DNA from 3 places in the [Pantoea] beijingensis genome. Region 3 is predicted to be linked to each of the others. Evidence: predicted binding sites of a transcription regulator. Region 3 holds the regulator's gene; each other region holds the start of a gene.
What was found. Region 3 encodes CRP, which controls carbon source genes, mostly activating them, when cyclic AMP is high. Its sites were predicted from a motif close to ATGTGANNNNNNTCACAT; they were not measured.

Region 1: the regulator CRP is predicted to act here: its motif matches at 4,370-4,387, upstream of ompW (outer membrane protein OmpW).
Region 2: the regulator CRP is predicted to act here: its motif matches at 1,937-1,954, upstream of J1C60_RS15875 (glycine dehydrogenase).

The regions. Positions count from the first base shown of each region.
Region 1 covers NZ_CP071409.1:1,910,628-1,918,583, forward strand. The annotation lists gene J1C60_RS08570 (YciY family protein) at 1-78, shown strand, start outside; gene J1C60_RS08575 (YciI family protein) at 287-583, opposite strand; gene tonB (TonB system transport protein TonB) at 789-1,550, shown strand; gene yciA (acyl-CoA thioester hydrolase YciA) at 1,692-2,126, opposite strand; gene J1C60_RS08590 (septation protein A) at 2,201-2,737, opposite strand; gene J1C60_RS08595 (YciC family protein) at 2,969-3,706, opposite strand; gene J1C60_RS08600 (YkgJ family cysteine cluster protein) at 3,836-4,255, opposite strand; gene ompW (outer membrane protein OmpW) at 4,522-5,154, shown strand; gene J1C60_RS08610 (BON domain-containing protein) at 5,261-5,575, opposite strand; gene trpA (tryptophan synthase subunit alpha) at 5,880-6,686, opposite strand; gene trpB (tryptophan synthase subunit beta) at 6,686-7,876, opposite strand; gene trpCF (bifunctional indole-3-glycerol-phosphate synthase TrpC/phosphoribosylanthranilate isomerase TrpF) at 7,951-7,956, opposite strand, start outside.
Region 2 covers NZ_CP071409.1:3,506,919-3,514,874, reverse strand. The annotation lists gene pmbA (metalloprotease PmbA) at 1-519, shown strand, start outside; gene cybC (cytochrome b562) at 893-1,279, shown strand; gene J1C60_RS15875 (glycine dehydrogenase) at 2,227-2,565, shown strand; gene J1C60_RS15870 (SFCGS family glycine-rich protein) at 2,590-2,955, shown strand; gene J1C60_RS15865 (DUF4312 family protein) at 2,952-3,251, shown strand; gene J1C60_RS15860 (DUF4311 domain-containing protein) at 3,460-4,236, shown strand; gene J1C60_RS15855 (DUF4310 family protein) at 4,251-4,898, shown strand; gene J1C60_RS15850 (amidohydrolase/deacetylase family metallohydrolase) at 4,949-6,082, shown strand; gene J1C60_RS15845 (DgaE family pyridoxal phosphate-dependent ammonia lyase) at 6,066-7,187, shown strand; gene dagF (2-dehydro-3-deoxy-phosphogluconate aldolase) at 7,184-7,924, shown strand.
Region 3 covers NZ_CP071409.1:364,426-372,381, forward strand. The annotation lists gene J1C60_RS01545 (putative adenosine monophosphate-protein transferase Fic) at 1-127, shown strand, start outside; gene J1C60_RS01550 (aminodeoxychorismate synthase component II) at 241-816, shown strand; gene argD (bifunctional acetylornithine/succinyldiaminopimelate transaminase) at 1,102-2,322, shown strand; gene J1C60_RS01560 (YccS/YhfK family putative transporter) at 2,391-4,466, opposite strand; gene crp (cAMP-activated global transcriptional regulator CRP) at 4,528-5,160, opposite strand; gene J1C60_RS01570 (OsmC family protein) at 5,559-5,963, shown strand; gene J1C60_RS01575 (phosphoribulokinase) at 6,032-6,901, opposite strand; gene J1C60_RS01580 (creatininase family protein) at 7,074-7,877, shown strand; gene J1C60_RS01585 (LysR family transcriptional regulator) at 7,849-7,956, opposite strand, start outside.

The sequences.
Region 1 (7,956 bases), 1.5 Mb from region 3:
GGTCGAATGCACGCCTTCCGTCGTCAGGCTAGCCAGCAGCACCGCCGTTCAATCCTGTTTATTTCCCAATATGAATAAGCAACCTTGAGGGGAAGGTTTGCTCGGCGACGAGCAATTCTGTAAAGGTCATACGCTTTATTGAAGGTAGATTGGGACGTTTCTAACGATATTGACTACGGGTAGGTATGCCAGAAGTAAAATGGCGGCAATTCAGTTTAAGCAAAAGCGAGCAAAAGACTTTGTTTGTCAGAAAAGACCCTGCTCACTTTTATTTTTTTTCTGCAGATTAAAACACCCTTTTGAAGGGCTTAACTGCAACTTGCCTGTAGACACCAGCCGCAACATAGGGATCGTCTTCTGCCCATGATTCTGCCGCTTCCAGTGATGGAAACTCGGCAATAACTGTTGAACCGGTAAATCCTGCTGCGCCGGGATCGTTGCTATCAACAGCTGGCAGCGGTCCGGCGATAATCAGGCGGCCTTCATCATGTAACAATTGCAGCCGTGCGAGATGAGCAGGGCGTACGGAGGCGCGTTTTTCCAGCGAGTCGGCATTATCTTCAGCGTAAATTACGTAGAGCACGTTCTGAACTCCTGTCGGGGCATTGAGATACGGCAATCACGTTAAGTCATCGTTAAGTATTGTGCAATTGAAAGATAACGTACGGTTGATTACGCGCAGGATATGTACAATTTACACGCTTTTCCCGTTTGTAAGCAGGATGATTATTGAAACTGATTGCTATTTGCATTTACTATTAGTGCCTCACTAAAACAACCGAATGCTTATGACGACGCTAACAATGACATTACCCCGACGTCTCTCTCTGCCAGTACTGCTTTCCATTGCATTACATGGCTCGGTGATCGCGGGTTTGCTCTATGCCTCTTTCCACCAGGTTGTTGAAGTGCCGAAAGCGTCTCAACCCATCAGTGTGACTATGGTGGCACCTGAAGTACAACCGGAGCCCGTGGCGGTCCCGGAACCAACACCACAGCCACAGCCACAGCCTGAGCCTGAACCTGAACCAGAAACACAACAAGAACCAGCCCCGGCACCAGAACCGCCCAAGCCAGAGTCGGTGCCGATGCCAAAGCCGGAGCCTAAACCGAAGCCAAAACCGGTAAAAAAAGAAGTCGTTAAGCCGAAACGTGAAGCTAAACCCAAGACTGAGCCGCGTGAAACATCGCCGTTCAAAAGCGATACGCCTCCACGAGAGACGCCACAGCCGCCTTCTGCACCAAAGGTCGCCAACAATCCACCGAAGCAAGCGGTATCAACGGGGCCGCGTTCATTGAGCGTAGAGAAACCCGCGTATCCACCCCGTGCGTTTGCGCTTCATGTTGAGGGGCGTGTTCGCGTCCAGTTTGATGTTGATAGTGATGGCCGGGTAGATAATGCGCGCATCCTTTCCGCCGATCCCAAAAATATGTTTGAGCGTGAAGTGAAAAGGGCCATGAAAAAGTGGCGCTACGAGCCAGGGAAACCAGGCCAGAATATTACGATGAATATTATTTTCCGCCTTGATGGTGGCACCCGCGTTGAATAGACAACGGGCACTGAACGACTAAAATCAGAAGAGCAAGGGTACGCATTGCTCTTCTGATCTTTGTGCGGATGGTTTACGATCGTCAGGAACCATTGCTAAGCGGCGTGGCGGTAGGGACACAGGCGGCTTACGCTGCTATTGTCAGGCGTCTTGCTCATCGATGTGGATGAAATCGCTTTTTCCGGGGGGGAGCGGGCGTGATTTACCTTCAGCATCAACCGCGACGTAGACAAAAACGGCTTCGGTTGCGCGATAGCGCTGGCCGATAGGCTCTGAGGAGACCTTTTTAATCCACACCTCAACATTGATGGTGATGGAGCTGTTACCGGTTCGCATACAGCGGGCATAACAGCACACGACGTCTCCTACAGCGACCGGTTTTAAGAAAGTCATACCATCAACGCGAACGGTGACTACCCTGCCTTCAGCAATCTCTTTGGCGAGGATAGCGCCCCCCATATCCATCTGCGACATCAACCAGCCACCAAAAATATCGCCATTAGCGTTAGTGTCGGCGGGCATTGCCAGCGTTCGTAGCACAACTTCGCCTTGCGGCAGTTTGCGTTTATCGTCCATTGCTTCGCTTCTTCTAAAATAGACGGCTAATTAGCCAACAGTCCCCGGCACCAACAGATGCCGGGGAAAGATCATTATTTTTGTTCCTGCGGCATTAATCGATAAATATAAATGCCGCTTACCAGCGTAAATAACAGCGTGAAGGCTGTTAAGCCGAATACTTTGAAATTTACCCAAACCGTTTGTGGCAACCAGAAGGCGACATAGATATTTGCCAGGCCGCAGGCAAGGAAAAATAACGCCCAGGCGACATTTAGCTTCCGCCAGGCGGCGGCGGGAAGAGTGATCTCTTTCCCCAGCATGCTCTGAATCAGCGGCTGCTTCATAAACAGCTGGCTGTAGAGCAGGGCAACGGCAAACAGGCTATAAATAACCGTCACTTTCCATTTGATAAACTCATCATTATGGAACACCAGCGTCAGTGTTCCAAAGATGGCTACCAGAACAAACGTAAAAATTGTCATCTTCTCCAGCCTGCGATAAAGCACCCAACTGACGACAAGCGCCAGTCCGGTTGCAACTATCAACGCGCCGGAAGCAACAAAAATATCGTAGAGCTTATAAAAGACGAAAAAAACCACCAATGGGAGGAAATCAAGTAACTGCTTCATAGTCGGTATCCAGATAACAAACGGCATTTGCCCGTGGTACGTCAGGCTGCAGGTTTGCTGGCTGCTGTCACTCACCCGAAAACCTACACAAGTAAGTTCATCGAGACGCGTTCCCTTGCCACCGTCCTGCGGCCCAGGTTATTTTTAGGGCATTTGCCCGCAACTCGTCGTGTTCATCGTTCTCTTCAGACTAATCCAAGTGGCACGCCCGATAAAGGGCATGCCCACGGATTAACGTAACAGCATATAAAGACGAAACAAATAGATAATCAATATTGCTGAAATCAGATTACTGATGGCATTGAATATCACAGAAGCGAAAGTGGGTGGAAGTACAGTGAATGAAGAGGCCAGCAGCATGAGCACAATTTTCGCCAGCAGCCAGAGAACTACCGCAGGCGCGACCAGTTTCATTTGTCCCCATGCCAGACGGGCGCTGGCACGCATCGAGGCAAATACCCCGATTTTTTCCGTGGCGGTGATTATAGGCGAAAATGAGAACACAATCGCCAGAAGCACGCCAGGAACCACCAGCACCATAAAGCCGAGTTGAACCAGCAGCGTAATCAAAAAGGTCATTAACAGCAAACGGGGCAGAAGCGGCGCTGAAGCACCAATGGCCCGCAATGCACTGATGCGCTGACCAGCAGAAACCAGCGGAATTAAGCAGAGCATACCACCCAGTAACAAGACATTCCCCGCCAGTGAGGCAAAGGTCCCGGCAGCCGAAGCACGAAGCAGCACCTGTTGCTGTTCTGGCGACATATTTCTCACCATTTCAAACAGAGATGCGGCGCTGCCGCTTTCGCCTTCACCCAGGATAGATAGCTGGTCAGCACCTGGCGTCAGAGCATGAGCGATGATGACCGTAATGAAAGACGTCAGTAGCGACAGCAAAACAACTGTAATTAACTGATGACGAAGAAAATTCCCCGTGTCACGGTATAACGAGCCCGCCGTGATAGACATGTACACTCCTTGGGTCAAACTGGGTTTATATATCCTTAGTAGTTGAAGACGCTTACCCTAATCCGGAAGAGTACCAGTGGCTTGGGATAAGCGTGCTTTTTGCCATTATGGCAACTTCAATTACGTTGGCTACAGACCCAGCGATTGTACATCGTCTGGAAGGGCGCTGGCACCCCGACTTACATAACTTTCGGTTATTGTTGGTAATGATGAGTGAAAAAGCGGCGGCAGGCCATATTTAGCTCGGGCACGATCGCAGGCTTCATTCTGCTCACCATCCTCTCCTGACATTTTAAATTCACGGCAAGGCGTCGGCCTGTTGTTATAAATACCGCAAGAGACGCACTCACCAATCTGTCCCTGAAGCGAAGTGCAGCGCGGATTTTTACTGTTAGTCCCCGCCATAGCCCGCAAAAATGGTGTTAAAGGCTCGGTCAAATCAGCAGGTACGCAGCCGCCGCTGTCATCAGCTTCAGCCCAGTAAAAAGAGACACGAAAATAGGCGCAACATGCGCCACAGGTAATGCAAGGATTGAGATTATCGCTCATTTGATCGCCCACCCCTCCGAGGCTTCGAACCAAAATCACATTGATGGAGGCAAGCAAAATATCTGCTCGTTCAGCTTTCTACAATAGGTATCTACGTCCCATAAGGGTTAAGGAAATTGATCTAAATCAATTCATTGTTTTTTAAGAAGTTTAAAAAAAATGATTTGCATGATTTTTCGGGAGAATAGCGGTAAAAGAGTCGCGGGAATTGTTCTTTTACCCCCAAAGGGGTATTCGCTTATTATTGTTCTGAAAAAGGAGTTTGTATGAAACTGACACCATTCATACTGATGTTAGCAACGGCAATCCCGGGAATAGCAGCGGCCCATCAGGCTGGGGACTTCTTTATGCGCGCGGGTTCTGCTACGGTGCGTCCTACGGCGGGTTCGGATAACGTGTTAGGGATGGGGTCGTTCAGCGTCGATAACAATACTCAGTTGGGTTTAACTTTTACCTGGATGGCGACTGATAATGTGGGTATTGAACTGCTAGCGGCAACGCCGTTCCGTCATAAAGTGGGGTTGGGGGCGACGGGTACTCTGGCAGAGGTGCGCCAGTTACCACCGACGCTGATGGCGCAATGGTATTTCCTCGACAGTACCAGTAAAGCCCGGCCTTATATTGGTGCCGGCATCAACTATACCCTGTTCTATGATACAAAATTTAATAGTACGGGCCGCGAAGCCGGACTCAGCGATTTGAGTGTAAAAAACTCATGGGGGATTGCGGGACAGGCGGGGCTTGATTATCAAATTAATCGTGACTGGATGCTTAATATGTCGGTGTGGTACATGGATATTGATACCGAAGTTAAGTTTAAAGCCAATGGTGAGCAGCAAAATATCAATTTGCGCATCGATCCATGGGTGTTTTTCTTCGGAGCTGGTTATCGGTTCTGAATAAGCAATAAGGTCCGTCAGTCGATCGACAGTGTAAGACTTTTTGCTGGGCGGCTGCGAGATAAAAACCGCCCGAATAAGGCGGTTTTTACATTATTGAAGTGTGCTATTTGATCTGCATATTATTGACGACGGATTTCACGCCTGCTACGCCGCGCGTCACCTCAACGGCACGATTTGCCATCTGCGGAGAGGAGACAAAACCGCTCAGTTGTACCCGACCTTTAAAGGTTTCTACGTTGATTTCGGTTGATTTTAATGATTCATCACGAAGTAACTGACCTTTTACTTTCGTGGTGACTACGGTGTCATCGATATATCCACCCGTACCTTCCTTTGTCGACGTCGGCGCACAGGCGCTTACTGACAAAGCAACGACCGCTGCTATAACCGTACCCGTTAAGACTTTAAATAACTTCATGTCTATCTCCCTGTCTTATCACAATGATATACCCTCTCTGCATCACCTGCGCCGTTCCTTTTGCGCGTCCGAAACACCCATAAGGTGCTTACCGGCATACGTTCCCTGCTTTAACGTCGGTCGCTTTGGGCTGCCATCTCCGTCAGTGGTGACGGAAACACTGTAATTGTGAAACAGAAGTGGAAAATGTACAAACGAGAGATGAAAAAAAACAGAAAGGAAATAGCACGTTACGCGGTAGGGCGATTGCCAGGCTATTCCAGCGAGTATCATACAGATTCCCCACCCGAATAGCCTGCAGTGATTAGCCGCGTGAAGCCGCTTTCAGGCTGCTGACAAAGTGATGAAGTTCGTTCAGCATTACCTCGGGTTGGCCATGGTGCATCTCGATAATTTTAACAATTGCCGAGCCTGAAATTGCGCCGGCAGCACCAGCCGTAACCGCCTCTTTCACCTGTGAAGGTTCCGAGATGCCAAACCCCTGCAAAGGAGGAGCTGCATGATATTCACGCAACTTTTCAATAAGGTGCTGTAACGGTAAATTAGCACGTTTTTCTGCCCCGGTTACGCCAGTGCGCGAGAGCAAGTAGGTATAACCGCGACCATGTGAGGCGATTTCCCGCAGAAGATCATCATTGGCGTTAGGGGGACAGATAAAAATTGGATCGATGTTATGGCGGAGCGCGGCCTGGCGAAAGGGGGCCGACTCTTCGATCGGAACATCGGCAACCAGTACGGAATCCACCCCAACCGCTGCACAGCGCGCATAAAAATCATCCACCCCTTTAGAGAACACCAGATTGGCGTACATTAACAGGCCGATGGGTATCGCAGGGTATTTCTGACGAATCGCTGCCAGCATCTCAAAACATTGTGACACTGTAACTCCTGCGGTAAAGGCGCGCAGGTTTGCATTCTGAATAGTTGGACCATCGGCTAGCGGATCAGAGAAAGGTACGCCAAGTTCTAATGCATCAGCACCGGCGGCTACCAGAGTATCGATGATTTTCAATGACAACTCAGGTGAGGGGTCGCCAAGGGTCACGAAAGGAACAAAAGCGCCTTCTTTTTTGGCATCAAGACGGGTAAACAGTTGCTGATAACGTCCCATTAGATTTCTCCCTTCGCTTTCAGAATATCATGAACGGTGAAAATATCTTTATCTCCACGTCCTGAGAGATTGACTACAAGCAGTTGTTCTTTCTCCGGATTCTCGCGGATCATTTTCAATGCGTATGCCAGCGCATGAGAAGACTCCAGAGCAGGGATAATCCCTTCAGAACGACACAGCGTTTTAAAGGCATCCAGTGCTTCGTCATCGGTAACTGAAACATATTCAGCCCGGCCAATGCTGTTAAGGTGCGCATGCTGGGGCCCGACAGAAGGAAAATCCAGGCCGGCCGAAATAGAGTAGGACTCTTCAATCTGCCCCTCGTCCGTCTGCATCATTGGTGATTTCATACCAAAGTAAATGCCGACACGACCATGTTTTAGCGGCGCGCCATGTTCACCGGTTTCAATACCGTGTCCGGCAGGTTCAACACCAATCAGGCCAACGCCAGCCTCATCGATAAAATCAGCGAACATGCCGATGGCATTCGAGCCGCCACCAACGCAGGCAAGAACCGCATCAGGTAAACGACCTTCTTTTTCCAGAATTTGTGCTTTAGTTTCCTCACCAATCATACGCTGAAATTCACGGACAATGGTGGGATAGGGATGTGGGCCAGCAGCGGTGCCGAGCATGTAATGGGCGTGCTCATAGCTGCCAGACCAGTCGCGTAACGCTTCATTACACGCATCTTTTAATGTGGAAGAGCCGCTGTGAACCGGGATCACTTCGGCTCCCATCAAACGCATACGGAATACATTGGGTGACTGGCGCTCAATGTCTTTTGCGCCCATGTAAACCCGACATTTCAGACCGAGCAGCGCGCTTGCCAGTGCAGAGGCTACGCCGTGCTGTCCTGCGCCGGTTTCCGCTATGATCTCTGTTTTACCCATACGTTTCGCCAGCAGGGCCTGACCTAATACCTGGTTGGTTTTGTGGGCACCACCGTGAAGCAGATCTTCACGCTTCAGATAAAGGCGGGTTTTACTGCCTTTTGTCAGATTCTGACACAGAGTTAATGCCGTAGGGCGGCCTGCATAATTTTTCAGCAGCCCGGTAAATTCGGCCTGAAACGCCGGATCGCGCTGAGCGCTAACAAAGGCTTCTTCCAGTTGATTAAGTGCTGGCATCAAAATTTGTGGTACATACATACCGCCAAATTCACCAAAATAGGGGTTCAGTAAAGTCATTTTGCGTCTCTTTTCTCTATTGGATTGGCGCGACCAATTCACAATGATGATGCGGGATCACCCGGCCCTGCTAATTAATA
Region 2 (7,956 bases), 960 kb from region 3:
GCACTTGGCAAGCAGATCCTACCAGAGTGGCTCACGATTGAAGAACAGCCGCATCTGTTAAAAGGGTTGGCATCTTCGCCTTTTGACAGTGAAGGGGTGCGCACACAGCAACGTGACATCGTAAAAGAAGGGATACTGCAAAGCTGGCTACTCACCAGTTATTCAGCACGCAAGCTGGGTCTACAGAGCACCGGACATGCGGGTGGCATCCATAACTGGCGTATTAACGGACAGGGGGCCAGTTTTGCGGACTTACTGAAGCAGATGGGAACCGGTTTAGTGGTGACGGAGCTGATGGGGCAAGGTGTGAGCGGCATTACCGGCGATTATTCCCGCGGAGCGGCAGGTTTCTGGGTCGAAAACGGTGAGATTCAGTATCCGGTCAGTGAGATTACGATTGCTGGCAATCTGAAGGACATGTGGCGTAATCTTGTTACCGTCGGCAACGACATTGAAACACGTAGCAACATTCAGTGTGGTTCAGTATTGCTGCCTGAAATGAAAATCGCAGGTCAATAAACAGGGCGGCGCTCCTTTTTACTCGTACAAAAAAACCTTTACGGGGTGTCGGATCCCGGCAGCCCGACTATCGCGATGGATGCTGTAATCAGACAAGCAACGTGATAACGGGAAAAGTGGAGCGTTTATATATCCTGATTTAAGCTGTAACGTTAGCAGTGTAGAGTATGAAGCAAATATACCCGTTATGATTTTAAATCGCGGGTTTGTTCGCTGCACTCAATCACCCCGATCGTTTATCCGAGTCAGCGAACGGGGGGACTCCGGAGCTTGCCGCTACCCTCTGCAACTTGAATGATTTAGGGTAGATACGGTTGTTTTAAAGCAAATAATGCCGGGTACTCATTTGTCATAACAATAAGGAATGAAACTTATGCGTAAGCATGTGATTGCAATGTTAGCTGTTTCTCTACTATGTGGCAGTGCATCGGCACTGGCGAAAGATCTGTCAGACGATATGGATGCGCTTAGCGGCGGCTATCGGACGGTCATGAACACAAATGACGCTGCTGAAATGAAAAAGGCGTTAACCGATATGCGTGCTGCAGCTGAAGATGCGAAAACACAAACGCCTGATAAACTTGAAGGAAAAGCACCAGATAGTCCTGAAATCAAAGATTATCATGCCGGATTGGACACGTTGATCGGGCAAATCGATGCGACCAGCAAGTTAGTCGATGCAGGAAATGTTGCGGGCGCAAAAGAGGAAGCGAAGAAACTCGCGGACACGCGCAACGAGAATCATAAAAAATTCCGTTAAGATTTAACAGGCCGGAAAATTCCGGCCTGTTACCCGTCATTCTTCGCGCCATAGGCACTCTGGCGACGAAGCCAATTGCAACTAATCACACTCGATATAATTAAATACCGTCGTCCGCATTATTTCACGGCTTCCTGACGACATTCTGACGTGTACCACTACGGGGCTATTGGCAGTGGTTACGACGATGTCGGTGCCAAACGATAAATAACTCCTCATCTGTCGCTTCATCGCTGTCGATTTAAGGGAAATTAGCGCAGCTGAAGCTTAAAATGCATCGTGAGAAAAATACCGAAGCTTTTAAAGAGTTTAGCGGTGATATTACTGTCAGTTCGGTTATCGGGTTGTTATTAACATAGAACTGAGCTTATTTATGCAGAATTATTTACCGGTCCATAAACGGCTTGTCAGGGATTTGACGTGGGATCGCTCGCAGCCACCCTGCGTGCTAAGATCGCTTTCCGTGCTTAATCATCCGTCCGGGAACACTTTTCTCTTCTTTATCGCCTGCCAGGTCATGCTGTTCAGCAACTCGATTGCATCGGTAATTTAGTATGGCCGGATGCCATCACCTTTCCTTATATCTGTGCGACAACAGCGTATTTATTTTTTATTCCCACATGATTAATGCATGACTCTGCCATTACCTCGCTAAAAAAGTGACGAATCTCTCATAATTTCTGCTCTTTTTGCGTGAAATAACGGTTTTGCGACATCGCTCTCTATTCATTGCCCTATTTCCGTTTCGAAATGGAAAAAGTCGGTCTACAAACCTCACCTCCTGTAGGGTAATTTCATTTTAACGCGAACGACAGAGCCTGAAGTATTCAAGCCGCAGGATATTGCTGCCTGGACCTGCTCACAATTCAGCCACGATGTGTGGTGCGACTGACAGAGCTTGAAGGACAACAGGAAAAAGTTTATCCGAAGAGGAAAGGGGTAATAACGTGAATAACGGAGCGGTAACGGTGAATTCGGCAGCTAGCCCGGAAGCCATCCACGCGCTGGCCGACAAGGTGATGATGCAGATAGGCGATCTGTTTGCAGTTAAGGCAATCACCCCCAACACTGTACAGCAGCAGATGCTGGCTTCGCATGTCAGTGCGATGGCGCTGCGATCCTTGACGGGTGAAGCATTGCCGGAAGTCGAGGAGGAGCTATTTGAAGATATCTCTGAAGATTCCATGCAACTGGCCCGGCAGGTGGTTGAGTTGTTTGGCAATTTGCCGAAAGAAGAGGCCTGGCTGCTGTCTGTCCACTTTGAAGTCGCTAAAGAAAATTCGTAATAACATGATTTAAAGGAAAATAACATGTCACAAGTAACCGTAGTAATTGGCGATCGTTTAGGTAAAGGCCAAAAAGTGGCTGCCGGTGTTGAAAAAGCGGGCGGACGCGCTGTCGTGGTACCCGGTGTGGCGGCTGACATGAAACTGGGCGATGTGATGAAAGCAGAGAATGCCACTTTCGGTATCTCCTTCTGCGGAAGCGGCGGCGCAGGGGCTATTACCGCGCAGAATAAATATGGTTATAAAGCCAAATACGGTATGCGCTCTGTTGATGAAGGCGTAACGGCAATCAATGAAGGTTGTAATGTGCTCGGATTCGGTTTTATGGACAAAGAGGAACTGGGAGAGCGACTGGTGCAGGCCTGGATCAAAAAGCATGGTCAACCATGAAAGAACAGTCCACGACCACGGTGAGTGTCAGCGGTAAAGGTGACACCAAAGGTAAAGCGTTTGCTGATGCCCTGAGTCGCGTACAAAGTGCGGTACTTCGTTCCACCAACAAAATTCTGCTGCGCATTGAGCCACAGGATGTGCGAGTCATTCGTGCGCAGGAAAGCGTCAGAAAAGAGAAATTCCTGTTCTTTTTCCTGGCGCGAGAAAGACGGCATTACAGCGTTGAGCTGGAAATTGTCGTCAACGTTACCGTGATTGACACCGATAAGGTGACCTTCACAGTGATGCAATAAGAACGTTTCCTTCGGGTTCCTGACCTGCCTGTATCGGCGTGGCGTGCACTAAAAGCCGTATGGTTTTACACCGGCTGACCTGTGGGGCACGTTCTGAACGGCATATGACGGTGCATTTCCGAATGGGGCATAGATACCCTGAGCGATTAATGCATCAGGGAATAATCATGATTAAAAAACGTTGGCGCAAGCCCTTAAGGAAAGACTGATGTTTTTAATTATTTTATTTAAATCGCTAATCATCGGCGGATTGGTCGGGGTCGGCGTGGGTGCGGGTGCCGCACGTATGTTTCACGCGCCCACCACGCAGGGGATGGGCGCATTTCGAACGCTGGGTGAACTGAACTCCTGTGAAGGCGATCCTGCTTCTCACTTCTCCTTTGGCCTTGGCTTTTTCTTTAACGCCTGGGCTTCCTCCGTTGCGGCGGGTGCTTTTACCCAGGACGTTGACCATCGCATTATTCCTAACTGGGGTGCGGCTGCACTGATGGTGAAGAACCGCAACGTCGCTGAAACGCTGCACGATCCGAAAAAAATGGCCATTGTCTGCGGCATTATCGGCATGATCGTGGTGGCTTTCCTCAACTCTACCGCCTCCGCCGTTCCGGCCGCGTTACAAGTGACGGCAGTGAAGGTGCTGGTCCCTGCTGCTAACCTGCTGGTCAATACCGTGATGCCGGTGATTTTCTGGCTGGCCGCGATTGATGCCGGTAAGAAATCTGGCTTCTGGGCCACCATTTTTGGCGGTCTGGCGCAGCTGATTATGGGTAACGCTGTACCGGGGTTGGTGCTGGGGATCCTGATCGGTAAAGGGGTTGAAGAGAGTGGCTGGAACAAAGTGACCAAAATCATGATGCTTGCCATTGTGTTGCTGTTTGTTCTGAGTGGTTTCTTCCGCGGCTTCGATATGAAAATGTTGCAGTCTTTCCAACTGGGTATCCCGGGCTGGCTGGATATGATTCACAACGCCTTGAGCGGTAAGTAACGAGGACGATGGAAATGAGTGAAACAAAAAGCGGTTTTTGGTATGCCGACTGGTCATTCCCGATCTTTGTCGGATTGCTCTCTGCGGGCGTGTTTGCCGGTACGCATATGTACTATCTCTACGGTATCGGGGCATTTAACGAAGTGGCCTTCGTCTCAATGCTGAGAGCGGGCATTGATACCGGCGCTTATGGTGCGGTTGCGGCTTTCGGTGCAAGCTTTCTGTTTGCCCGCATTATTGAGGGGTCGCTGGTTGGGATCCTTGATATCGGTGGGGCGATTCAAACGGGCGTTGGCCTGGGCGTGCCTGCGTTACTGTTAGGCGCAGGCATTGTCTTTCCGGTCGCTAACTTTGCTGCCTCAATAGTGACCGGCCTGGTGATTGGGCTGGCCATTGGCTACCTCATCATTCTGGCGCGTAAATTTACGATCAACCAAAGCGATTCAACCTACGGTGCGGATGTCATGATGGGTGCAGGTAACGCGTCTGGTCGCTTTCTCGGGCCGCTGATTATCCTGTCGGCAATGGCGGCATCCATTCCCATTGGTCTTGGCTCACTGGTCGGTGCACTGCTGTTCTATCTCTGGAACAAACCGATCACCGGCGGCGCGATTCTCGGCGCGATGATCCTCGGCGCGCTTTTCCCGGTTGCTATCAGTTAACGGTGATCCCGGCTTGCTCATAAGGGTGAGCCGTCGTTCAAGGAGTTGTCATGTTCGATCTCATTATTCGCCGCGCGCGTCTTACCGATGAACGTGTGGTTGATATCGCACTACACGACGGCAAAATCGCCGCCATTGGCGAATTGCAAGACAAAGCGAAACAAGAACGCGATCTGGCCGGGCGTTACTACCTGAGTGCCGGCTGGATCGACTCCCATGTCCATTGCTATCCGAAATCGCCGATCTACCATGACGAAGCCGATGCTATCGGTGTGACCACCGGCGTTACTACCGTTGTGGATGCGGGCAGTACCGGCGCGGATGATATTGATGATTTTTACCAGCTCACGCGTAGTGCGAAAACTCAGGTTTACGCACTGCTGAATATCGCTCGTACGGGCATTGTGACGCAAAATGAACTGGCGGACATGACGCAGATCGATAAGGTCGGCGTACGGGACGCAGTACAGCGTTTGCCGCACTTTATCGTCGGTATTAAAGCGCGTATTAGCAGCAGCGTGGTGGGGCAAAATGGTATTAAGCCACTGCAACGTGCGAAAGAAATACAGCAGGAAAACGATAATCTGCCGCTGATGGTACACATTGGCAACAATCCCCCCAATCTGGATGAGATTGCTGATTTACTCACTTCAGGCGACATCATCACTCACTGCTATAACGGTAAACCCAACCGCATTCTGACGCCGGCTGGCGAGCTGCGGGCCTCCATCCATCAGGCGTTAAAACGTGGTGTTCGGCTTGATGTGGGGCACGGGAGCGCCAGTTTCAGCTTTGAGGTGGCGCGCGTGGCTATCGCGCAAGGTATTTTACCGGACACCATCAGTTCGGATATTTACTGCCGTAACCGTCTTCATGGGCCGGTGCATAACCTGGCCCATGTGATGTCGAAATTCTTTAGCGTGGGTATGACGCTGCCGCAGGTGATCGACTGTGTTACCCATAAAGCAGCGGAAGGTCTGCGTCTGAAAAGCAAAGGCCGGATCGAGCCCGGTTTTGATGCCGACCTGACTATTTTTACCATCAAAGAAGAAACTCGTCCGTTCGTTGATTCCGAAGGGGCAACCCTCCAGGGCGAGAAACATCTGGTACCCGTAGCGTCCGTTGTCGCGGGCCAGTGGGTTGTGACTGATGAAGGGAAAGCCAATCATGTCTTCAATTTATGAAAAATATAATTTAAAACAAGTTATTAACGCATCCGGCCGTATGACTATCCTGGGCGTTTCTACCCCGAGCTCGGATGTTGTCGATACCGTCAAATATGGCCTGAACCACTATTTCGAAATGAAAGACCTGGTGAATAAAACCGGTGCTTACATCGCGAAATTACTGAACGCGGAAAATGCCGTAGTGGTTTCCTGCGCTTCTGCCGGGATCGCTCAGTCGGTAGCGGCAGTCATCGTGAAGGATGACGACTGGCTGCTGGAAAACCTACACGCCGCGCCGCTGACCGTGCCACACGATATCGTTGTACCGAAAGGGCATAACGTCAATTTTGGCGCCCCGGTGGGCACGATGGTAACGATGGGGGGGGGACGCCTGGTTGAAGCGGGCTATGCCAACGAATGTTCAGCCGAGCAGCTTTCTGCGGCGATCACCCCGCAGACGGCCGCGATTCTTTATATCAAATCCCATCACTGTGTGCAGAAAAGTCATCTCAGCGTCGAACAGGCGGCTGTTGTGGCACGTAAGCATGGCGTCGCGCTGATCGTCGATGCTGCGGCAGAAGAAGATTTACAGTGTTACTACCAGTTCGGTGCCGATCTGGTGATTTACAGCGGCGCGAAGGCCATTGAAGGCCCTACCAGCGGGCTGGTGGTCGGTAAACATCAGTACGTTGAGTGGGTAAAACGTCAGTCAAATGGCATTGGTCGTGCGATGAAAGTTGGTAAGGAGGGGATCCTGGGCCTGACACAGGCGATTGAAAACTACCTGACCCGGGAAAAAGTGAGCGGGGCTGAAATGGTGGAAAAAATGACGCCATTTATCGACAGTCTGAACGCATTGAAGGGCGTCAGTGCACGCGTGGTATGGGATGCCGCCGGACGAGACATCGCACGAACGGAGATCCATTTTGATGAAGCCATTATTGGCCGCACGACAGGCGAACTGGTGCAGGCGCTAAAAACGGGCGAAATCGCGATCTATTTCCGTGGCTATAAGGCCAATGAAGGGATTGTTGAAGTTGATGTCCGTAGCGTAACGCCGGAACAACTTAATACCATTTATATTTGCATTAACGCTTTACTGGCCGGAGAGAAAAACGCATGACGCTTACCCCTAACTTTTATAAAAATCGCGTCTGCCTGAATGTACTTGCGGGATCGAAGGAGAACGCACGTGCGATCTGGCAGGCGGCTGAAGGTCATGTATTGGTGGGCGTATTGTCGAAAAATTATGGCACTGTCGACGAGGCGGTGACCGATATGCGTGAGTACGCGGCGCTGATCGACAATGCACTTTCTGTCGGACTGGGAGCGGGTGACCCGAATCAGTCAGCGATGGTCAGTGCCATTTCTGCGCAGGTGCAGCCTCAACACGTCAATCAGGTTTTTACCGGTGTTGGTCCAAGCCGTGCGCTGCTGGGACAGTCTGAGACGGTGGTGAACGGTTTGGTTTCGCCTACGGGTAAGCCGGGGCTGGTCAAAATCTCTACCGGCCCATTGAGTTCGCAAGCGGCTGAGGGGATCGTCCCGGTCGAAACAGCCATTGCGTTGCTAAAAGATATGGGCGGCAGCTCGATCAAATATTTCCCGATGGGCGGCCTGGCCTCGATCGACGAATTTAAGGCTGTCGCTGAAGCCTGCGCACGTCATGATTTCTGGTTGGAACCTACGGGTGGCATCGATCTGGAAAATTTTGAAACCATCCTGCAGATTGCGCTGGATGCGGGCGTGAGCAAAATCATTCCGCATATCTACAGTTCTATCATCGATAAAGCTTCTGGCGACACGCGCCCGGAAGATGTGGCTACGCTGCTGGCAATCACTAAAAAACTGCTGGCATAACAACGTGGGCCATACATTGGCCCCGGGTGAGG
Region 3 (7,956 bases):
TGCGGGCTATCTGATTGACTGGACACCGATCGAACGTGAAGTATGGCTTGCTGCAAACCGTGAAGGTGTCAGTGGTAATCTGCAGGGGCTGATTGATATCTTTAGTAAAGTGGTGAGTGTCGCTTAGCAAATTGGGTAGAATATGCGACTTATTCTTCAGGCGGCAGCATTGACTGCGTCTGTGCCCGCGATTGCCTGTGCCAGGGTGAGAGTGGCGTATTTACCCGGTCTGGAGCAAGAATGCTGTTACTGATTGATAATTATGACTCGTTTACCTGGAACCTTTATCAATATTTTTGTGAATTAGGCAGTACGGTCTGCGTGCGTCGCAATGACAGCATCACTCTTGAAGATATTGAGCAAATGAACCCTGCTCACTTAGTTATCTCCCCTGGTCCCTGTACACCTGATAAATCGGGTGTTTCTATGGCTGCTATTGCCAAATTTGCCGGTAAGTTACCGATTTTGGGCGTTTGCCTTGGGCATCAGGCGATTGCACAGACGTTCGGCGCGCGGGTGGTACGTGCGCGCCAGGTTATGCATGGGAAAACGTCAGTGATCGAGCACAATGATAGCGGCGTATTTGCCGGATTGTCACATCCATTGACGGTGACACGCTACCATTCATTGATTGTTGAAAGAGAAAGTCTACCTCGCGATTTTGAAGTCACCGCCTGGAGCTTGCGTGAGGGAGAACCGGATGAAATCATGGGGTTTCGCCATAAGCATCTGGCGTTACAGGGGGTTCAATTCCATCCTGAAAGTATTTTGAGCGAGCAAGGGCACCAGTTGCTGGCCAATTTTCTTACGCTGTAAATCGCCTCCGAACTACCGACACTGATTAATATATCGATCTGCCTGATGTTATAGGCGGCGGATAACGTGCTGCTCTCATTTCTCTTTTAGTGATTTTTTATGCGTATTTTTTGATTATAATTGCATATATTGATACTGTGATAACTTCGAGTTGCAGAACGCAGACAGCAAGACACCCTCCTGAATACACGCCTCAGAGAAGCGGTCGATATTCGCTATGAAATTCAATGCACAGGCAACTTGAAGTATGACGAGCATATAACGTGACATCATGAGAGGTAGTCAATGGCAGCGGAAAAAATGGCGGTAACGCGGGAAACCTTTGAACAGGTTATTTTGCCTGTTTATGCACCCGCACAGTTTGTACCAGTCAAAGGTAAAGGCAGCCGGGTGTGGGACCAGCAGGGTAAAGAATATATCGATTTTTCCGGCGGTATTGCCGTCACCGCGCTGGGGCACTGCCACCCGGCACTGGTGGAGACGCTGAAAGCGCAGGGTGAAACTCTGTGGCACACCAGTAATGTTTTTACCAATGAACCAGCGTTGCGGCTGGCCAGCAAATTGATCGCTGCCACTTTTGCCGATCGCGTTTTTTTCGCTAATTCTGGTGCGGAAGCTAACGAAGCGGCATTTAAGCTGGCGCGTTACTATGCTTCAACGCGCCATAGCCCTTACAAAAGTAAAATTATCGCGTTTCATAATGCGTTTCATGGCCGTACTTTATTTACCGTAACGGTTGGCGGGCAGCCGAAATATTCTGACGGTTTTGGTCCTAAGCCCGCGGATATTGTGCATGTTCCCTACAACGATTTGGCTGCGGTTAAAGCAGTTATTGACGATCATACCTGCGCTATCGTGGTTGAACCGATCCAGGGTGAAGGCGGGGTTATGCCCGCATCGCAGGAATTTATTCAGGGACTTCGGGCATTATGTGATGAGCACAATGCGCTGCTGGTGTTCGATGAAGTCCAGAGTGGAATGGGGCGGTGCGGCAAGCTGTTTGCTTATGAAGATTATGGTGTAAAGCCCGATATTCTTACTACGGCAAAAGCATTAGGTGGTGGCTTTCCGGTGAGCGCGATGCTAACCACGCAGGATATCGCATCCGTGATGGCACCGGGTGTTCATGGAACGACTTATGGTGGAAATCCGCTGGCCTGTGCGATAGCGGAGACGGCGCTGGATATTATTAATAGCGACGAAGTGCTAAAGGGTGTTGAAGTCCGTCGTCAGCAATTTGTTGATGCGTTGCAGGCGATCGACAGCAAACTCGATGTCTTCAGCGAGATCCGCGGAAAAGGGTTGCTGCTTGGCGCTGTGCTGAAGCCACAATATGCGGGTAAAGCGCGTGATGTATTGAACGCTGCCGCGGAGCAGGGCGTAATGGTGTTAAATGCCGGTACTGACGTTATCCGCTTCGCGCCGTCGTTGATCATTGAACCCACGGATATTGTCGAAGGAATGGCGCGTTTTGCTCGAGCCCTGGAGAGCGTACTGGCCGAATAGCAAGCGGTGTTGCCTGGAATGCCGATACGCAGGCCAACCTCAACGGGCAGTTACTCTCTGTCCGTTTGCTATGATTTCCTCAGCTTCCCAACCAGCCACTTTCCGTGACGTGGGCGCTGGCTCCATGCCAGTGATGAGATAGTATGCATTACGCTCAGATGACCCAGAATCCGCGAAACATGCCGTTCCATAATGGTTATTGGACCGGTATGCAGATTATTTTGCGCTTCGAGGATATTAGTATCTGACCCCGGACCGTCATATTCCAGTCGCTGCTGGCATCGCTGCAGCGCGACCTCGCAGGATTGCAAATAGCGCTCGGCTAGTGATGGCGTAAGCATAGTATGTTCACGAGCCAGGATCGTCATCGCATTAATATGCTCGACGATAAATTGGCTATGCGTCACCCAGAGCTTCATATCAGACAGATACTGAGCATTAAAGGCTGGTTCCTGCATCGCCTGATTTAATGAGTTATACAACGCGTTATGCGCCTGGTTGACGCGGACGCGCTGGTAGGCCAGTTTCACGCTGTCCTGCTCGTTTCCCAGCAACATTCTTAATGCGTCCTGGTCAGCTTCCAGTGCATCGTGGGCGTTTTGTCGCAGCAGGCCGCTTTGCCATTGCGGCCAGAGCCAGATCATGCCGCCGAAAGCAATCAGACATCCCATGATGGTATCCATCAACCGCGGTAGTAAAAACTGCGCGCCATTCAGCGTTAGCAATTGCAGTGAATAGACGGCGGTGACGGTAAAACCAATCGTTGCCCAGCCATAAAACTTGCGGATAAACAAATAACTTACCAGTGTGATTGTCAGCATCGCGAGCAGTACCCAACTATCTGCAACCTGCAAGCGCAGCGTTGCCGCAGCGATAATTAATCCGACTAGCGTACCCAGAGCACGGTGCTGAATGCGTACGCGGGTGGCGCTATAGCCGTTCTGACTGACGAACATAATTGTCATCAGAATCCAGTAAGGCTTAGGAATATTGAAAAATAGCGCCAGCGTACTGCCAATCACCAGCATGACGGCGAAACGTGTCGCCGTTCGCAATGCGGATGAGTTGAGTGAAAGGTAACTTTTCAGTGCCGGGATCAGCGGCAGTCGTCGTTGTCGATCTTCCATTAGATTACGTTGGTAAAGCGGGCGTTGGGTGCGCAGCACGCGCGCGATGCGACTGAAGTGGTAATAACAAAAATTGCCGACTGGGTTTTCACTGTTCTGTCGTGCGATTTTCTCCAGTGCCTGCAGCTGCTTATCCATACTAAAGCGCTCGGGTAGCCGATGGTAAAGAATATCATCGGCTAGCGTACGAAGCCGGGCCGCTATCGCCTGTGCATTCCAGCGAATCACCGCTTCAGCATGGCTGCGTTCAACCAGTTTTTGCACCTCATCCGGTAGCGACAGGCTGACGGCAATATGCTCCTGCAGATCGAGTGCCACTTGAAATGCACGCGTCAGTCGCTTATGACTGCTGTGGCGGTTTGCCGCCAGCATATGCATCTGCTGATAGCAGATGGTGATCAGGTCCACCGCTCTCTGCTGTCGTACTAACAGAGGTGGTAGTGCTTTTTCAGGGTCGGTGAGCTGTGTTAGCAAGCTATATTTTGCTTCACAGTAGTCGGCCAGTTCACGATAGAGCAGGCTGATCGTTTCGCGCATTGGTTGCTCTTTCCACAGCCAAAACCAGAACCAGTTAAATGCGCCATACCAGATTGTACCGAGTATATAGAGCAGGGGAGGCTCCCATACCGCCATGTGGCCAATAAGGCTGAGCGTAAAAATTCCGGCAATCAAGGACGCGGGGAGAAGCCGTGCATGTAACGGGCTAATTTCTCCGGTCACACCCAGCAGCATGGCCATAGCAAACAGGATTGCAGGCAAAGGGAGCTGGTGTTGCGTCATCCACTGGATCAGAAAACTACTGAGAGCAAATAAGCCACCGCCGATAATCAGCCGCTTAAAAAAGCGTTTGTGTGGCGTATCGAGCCCGGCAATATTGCAGCAGGCGGGGACTAACGAGAAGAGCAGTCCTTTTTGGAGATCGCCAAGCAGCCAGCCAATGGCCACCGGTAAACACAGCACTAGCGTCTGGCGCAGCGCATAGTTTATTTCAGGGTGATAAATGATTCTCCGCCACATCAGGTTATCGCAATATAAAAAAACGGCGTGATAGCAACATCACGCCGTGGGTCGGGATGAATTAACGTGTGCCGTATACAACAATCGTTTTGCCGTGTGCGGAAATCAGGTTTTGATCTTCCAGCATTTTCAGGATACGGCCGACGGTTTCACGCGAGCAGCCGACGATTTGACCAATCTCCTGACGGGTGATTTTGATCTGCATACCGTCTGGATGCGTCATGGCATCCGGTTGTTTAGCCAGATTGAGCAGCGTTTGCGCAATACGCCCCGTCACGTCAAGGAAAGCTAAATTACCTACTTTTTCTGAGGTGACCTGCAGGCGACGCGCCATTTGGGAAGAGAGACGCATCAGAATATCAGGATTGACCTGAATCAGCTGACGGAATTTTTTGTAAGAAATTTCAGCCACTTCACAGGCTGTTTTGGCCCGAACCCAAGCACTACGTTCCTGGCCTTCTTCAAAGAGGCCAAGCTCGCCAATGAAATCGCCCTGGTTGAGATAAGAGAGGATCATCTCTTTGCCTTCTTCATCCTTAATCAGCACTGCTACAGAGCCCTTCACGATGTAGTAGAGCGTTTCCGCCTTTTCACCTTGGTGAATCAGCGTACTTTTGGATGGATACTTGTGAATATGGCAATGTGACAGGAACCATTCGAGAGTCGGGTCTGTTTGCGGTTTGCCGAGAACCATTCGCTGTTATCCTCTATTGTAATCGTGCCCTAAATACAGGGAGGGTATTCCCTGCCAGGCGTTGAAATATTCAAGCGTTTTCCTATCAGGAATTTTATCCGGGCATCTGCTCATTATGTTGTCCCACTTTCGCCGGACTGATTACCCGTCATACTTCGGACTGCAAGTTTTTGGCTGCGTTGTCTTACATGTGGGTATACCCGCTTACCACCATCCTGCTACCCGTGCTCTTCAGGGTATATATGAGTTGGCAAAATATTACAACTTCGTTTGTAGCACAGCTTTCGCTAAGTGTCTCCTGTTGTCTCGCTTCAGCATGAAGTGAATTGCATAGCGTTGCCGTTTTTTCTTGTAAAGCGTAGTCTGAAGTCAACCGGACGAATCAGGAGATGAATGTTATGCAGGCGCGTGTAAAGTGGGTAGAAGGGCTGACTTTTTTAGGTGAATCTGCATCCGGGCATCAGGTGCTGATGGATGGTAATTCCGGTGATAAAGCGCCCAGTCCGATGGAGATGGTATTAATGGCCGCGGGGGGATGCAGTGCAATTGACGTGGTTTCCATCCTGCAAAAAGGGCGCCACGACGTGGCTGACTGTGAAGTGAAATTGACGTCCGAGCGGCGCGAAGAGGCACCGCGTCTTTTTACCCACATTAATGTGCATTTTATCGTTAGTGGCGCCGGATTGAATGATAAAGCGGTGGCACGCGCGGTCGACCTGTCGATAGAAAAATATTGCTCGGTGTCGCTGATGCTGGGTAAAGGTGTAGAGATCACGCACAGCTATGAAGTCATCGAACTGTAATATAGCCCGCAGGGCGGATTGCGATCCGCCACTGCAGTGTTCCTGCCAGCCTTGGCTGGCTTGACGAGTTACTCAATTTTTTTCCCTTCAATCAGACGCTTAACCAGCGGCCCCATGATCAATTCCATCGCCAGCCCCATCTTGCCTCCCGGTACCACCAGAGTATTAATATGGGAAATGAACGATCCCTGGATCATCGCCAGCAGGTAAGGGAAATCAATGTCCTCCAGCCCACGGAAATGGATCACCACAAAGCTTTCATCCAACGAGGGAATATCTCGTGCGGCGAAGGGATTTGAGGTATCGACGGTCGGCACGCGCTGGAAGTTAATGTGGGTTCGTGAAAACTGCGGCGTGATGTAATTGATATAATCTTCCATGGATCGTACGACAGAATCCATTACTGCCTCACGCGAATGACCGCGCTCGCTGGTGTCGCGAACCAGTTTCTGGATCCATTCCAGGTTAACGATCGGCACTACGCCCACCAGCAGATCGACTTTCTCCGCCACATTGTGCTGCTGGGTTACCACGCCACCGTGCAGCCCTTCATAGAACAGCACATCAGTGGGTTCCGGTAGCGGTTGCCACGGCGTAAAGGTGCCAGGCACTTGATTCCACGGCACGGCTTCATCGTACGTGTGCAAATATTTACGTGAGTTACCGCGACCACTGCGGCCATATTCGCTAAAGGTTTCTTCCAGTAGCCCGAAGTCGTTTGCTTCCGGTCCGAAATAGCTAATATGGCGCCCTAAATCACGAGCTTTACGGATTGCCAGATCCATTTCCGGACGGGTATAGCGATGAAAGCTATCACCTTCCAGTTCGGCTGCATGCAAATTAAGCTGCTGGAAGATTTTGCGGAAGGCGAGGCTGGTCGTCGTGGTTCCTGCGCCGCTTGAACCCGTGACCGCAATAACCGGGTGTCTGGATGACATAATAGAACTCCCTGAGAAAATTCGGGCGAAGTGCATTGTTATCACGTTTAGCGCAGCAAAGTCATCTCCGTCGCTTTTTGATGCAAAAAAAGCAACACAGTGCGGCAATTTTGTTGCTTTCATCAGCGCGTTAAATTGGCGAAACTGAGATAAATATTGCAGGAGGTTGCCAATGAATATGCCCTCATCCCGCTGGTGGTGGGATCTCTCGACGCGTGAGTTTAGCGAACTTGAAATGGAAAAGGTGGTGGTGATATTACCTATTGGCGCAGTGGAACAGCACGGCCCACACCTGCCCGTACGCGTAGATGCCGCGATTAATGCCGGTATTATTGCGCGCGCGGTTGAACTGATGCCGGCGGACTTACCGGTACTGGTGATGCCTGCGCTGCCAATCGGCAAATCTGATGAACATCTCAGTTATCCGGGAACGTTAACGTTGCCTTATGATCTCTTGGGAAAGGTATGGTTTGAGGTTGCGAAAAGCGCCTGGCGCGCTGGCGCACGTAAAATTATTTTCTGGAATTCACACGGCGGCCAGCCGCAACTGATGGAGATTGTTTGTCGCCAACTGCGCGTTGAGCTTGAGATGTTCGCCGTTGGCGCCAGTTGGTTTCGCACCATTGACAGTAGCGATCTGTATTGTGCCGATGAGCTACAGCATGGTATCCATGGCGGAGAGTCGGAAACCAGCGTGATGCTGCATTTGCACCCTGAACTGGTACAGATGCAGTATGCGGAAAATTTCGTTTCGGCCTCGGTAGCTTCGGCGGAGAAAGGTGGGATTCTAACGCCCGAAGGTGGCGTAAGCTTTGGCTGGATGGCTGAGGATCTTCATCCTTCCGGTACGACCGGTAATGCGGCCTCAGCGGATGCAGCCCGTGGAAAAATTGAAACAGAACGTGCTGCCCAGGCGTTAGTTCAATTGGTTCAGGAGGTACAGGCTTTTACGCCATTTCCGCCATCATCCCTTTAATCGTTTCTGCTAATACGCTGCCAATTGCGCTGGTGCCACGATCGTGACCGATCAGCATCAGTGTTTGCGGCTGCTGCGA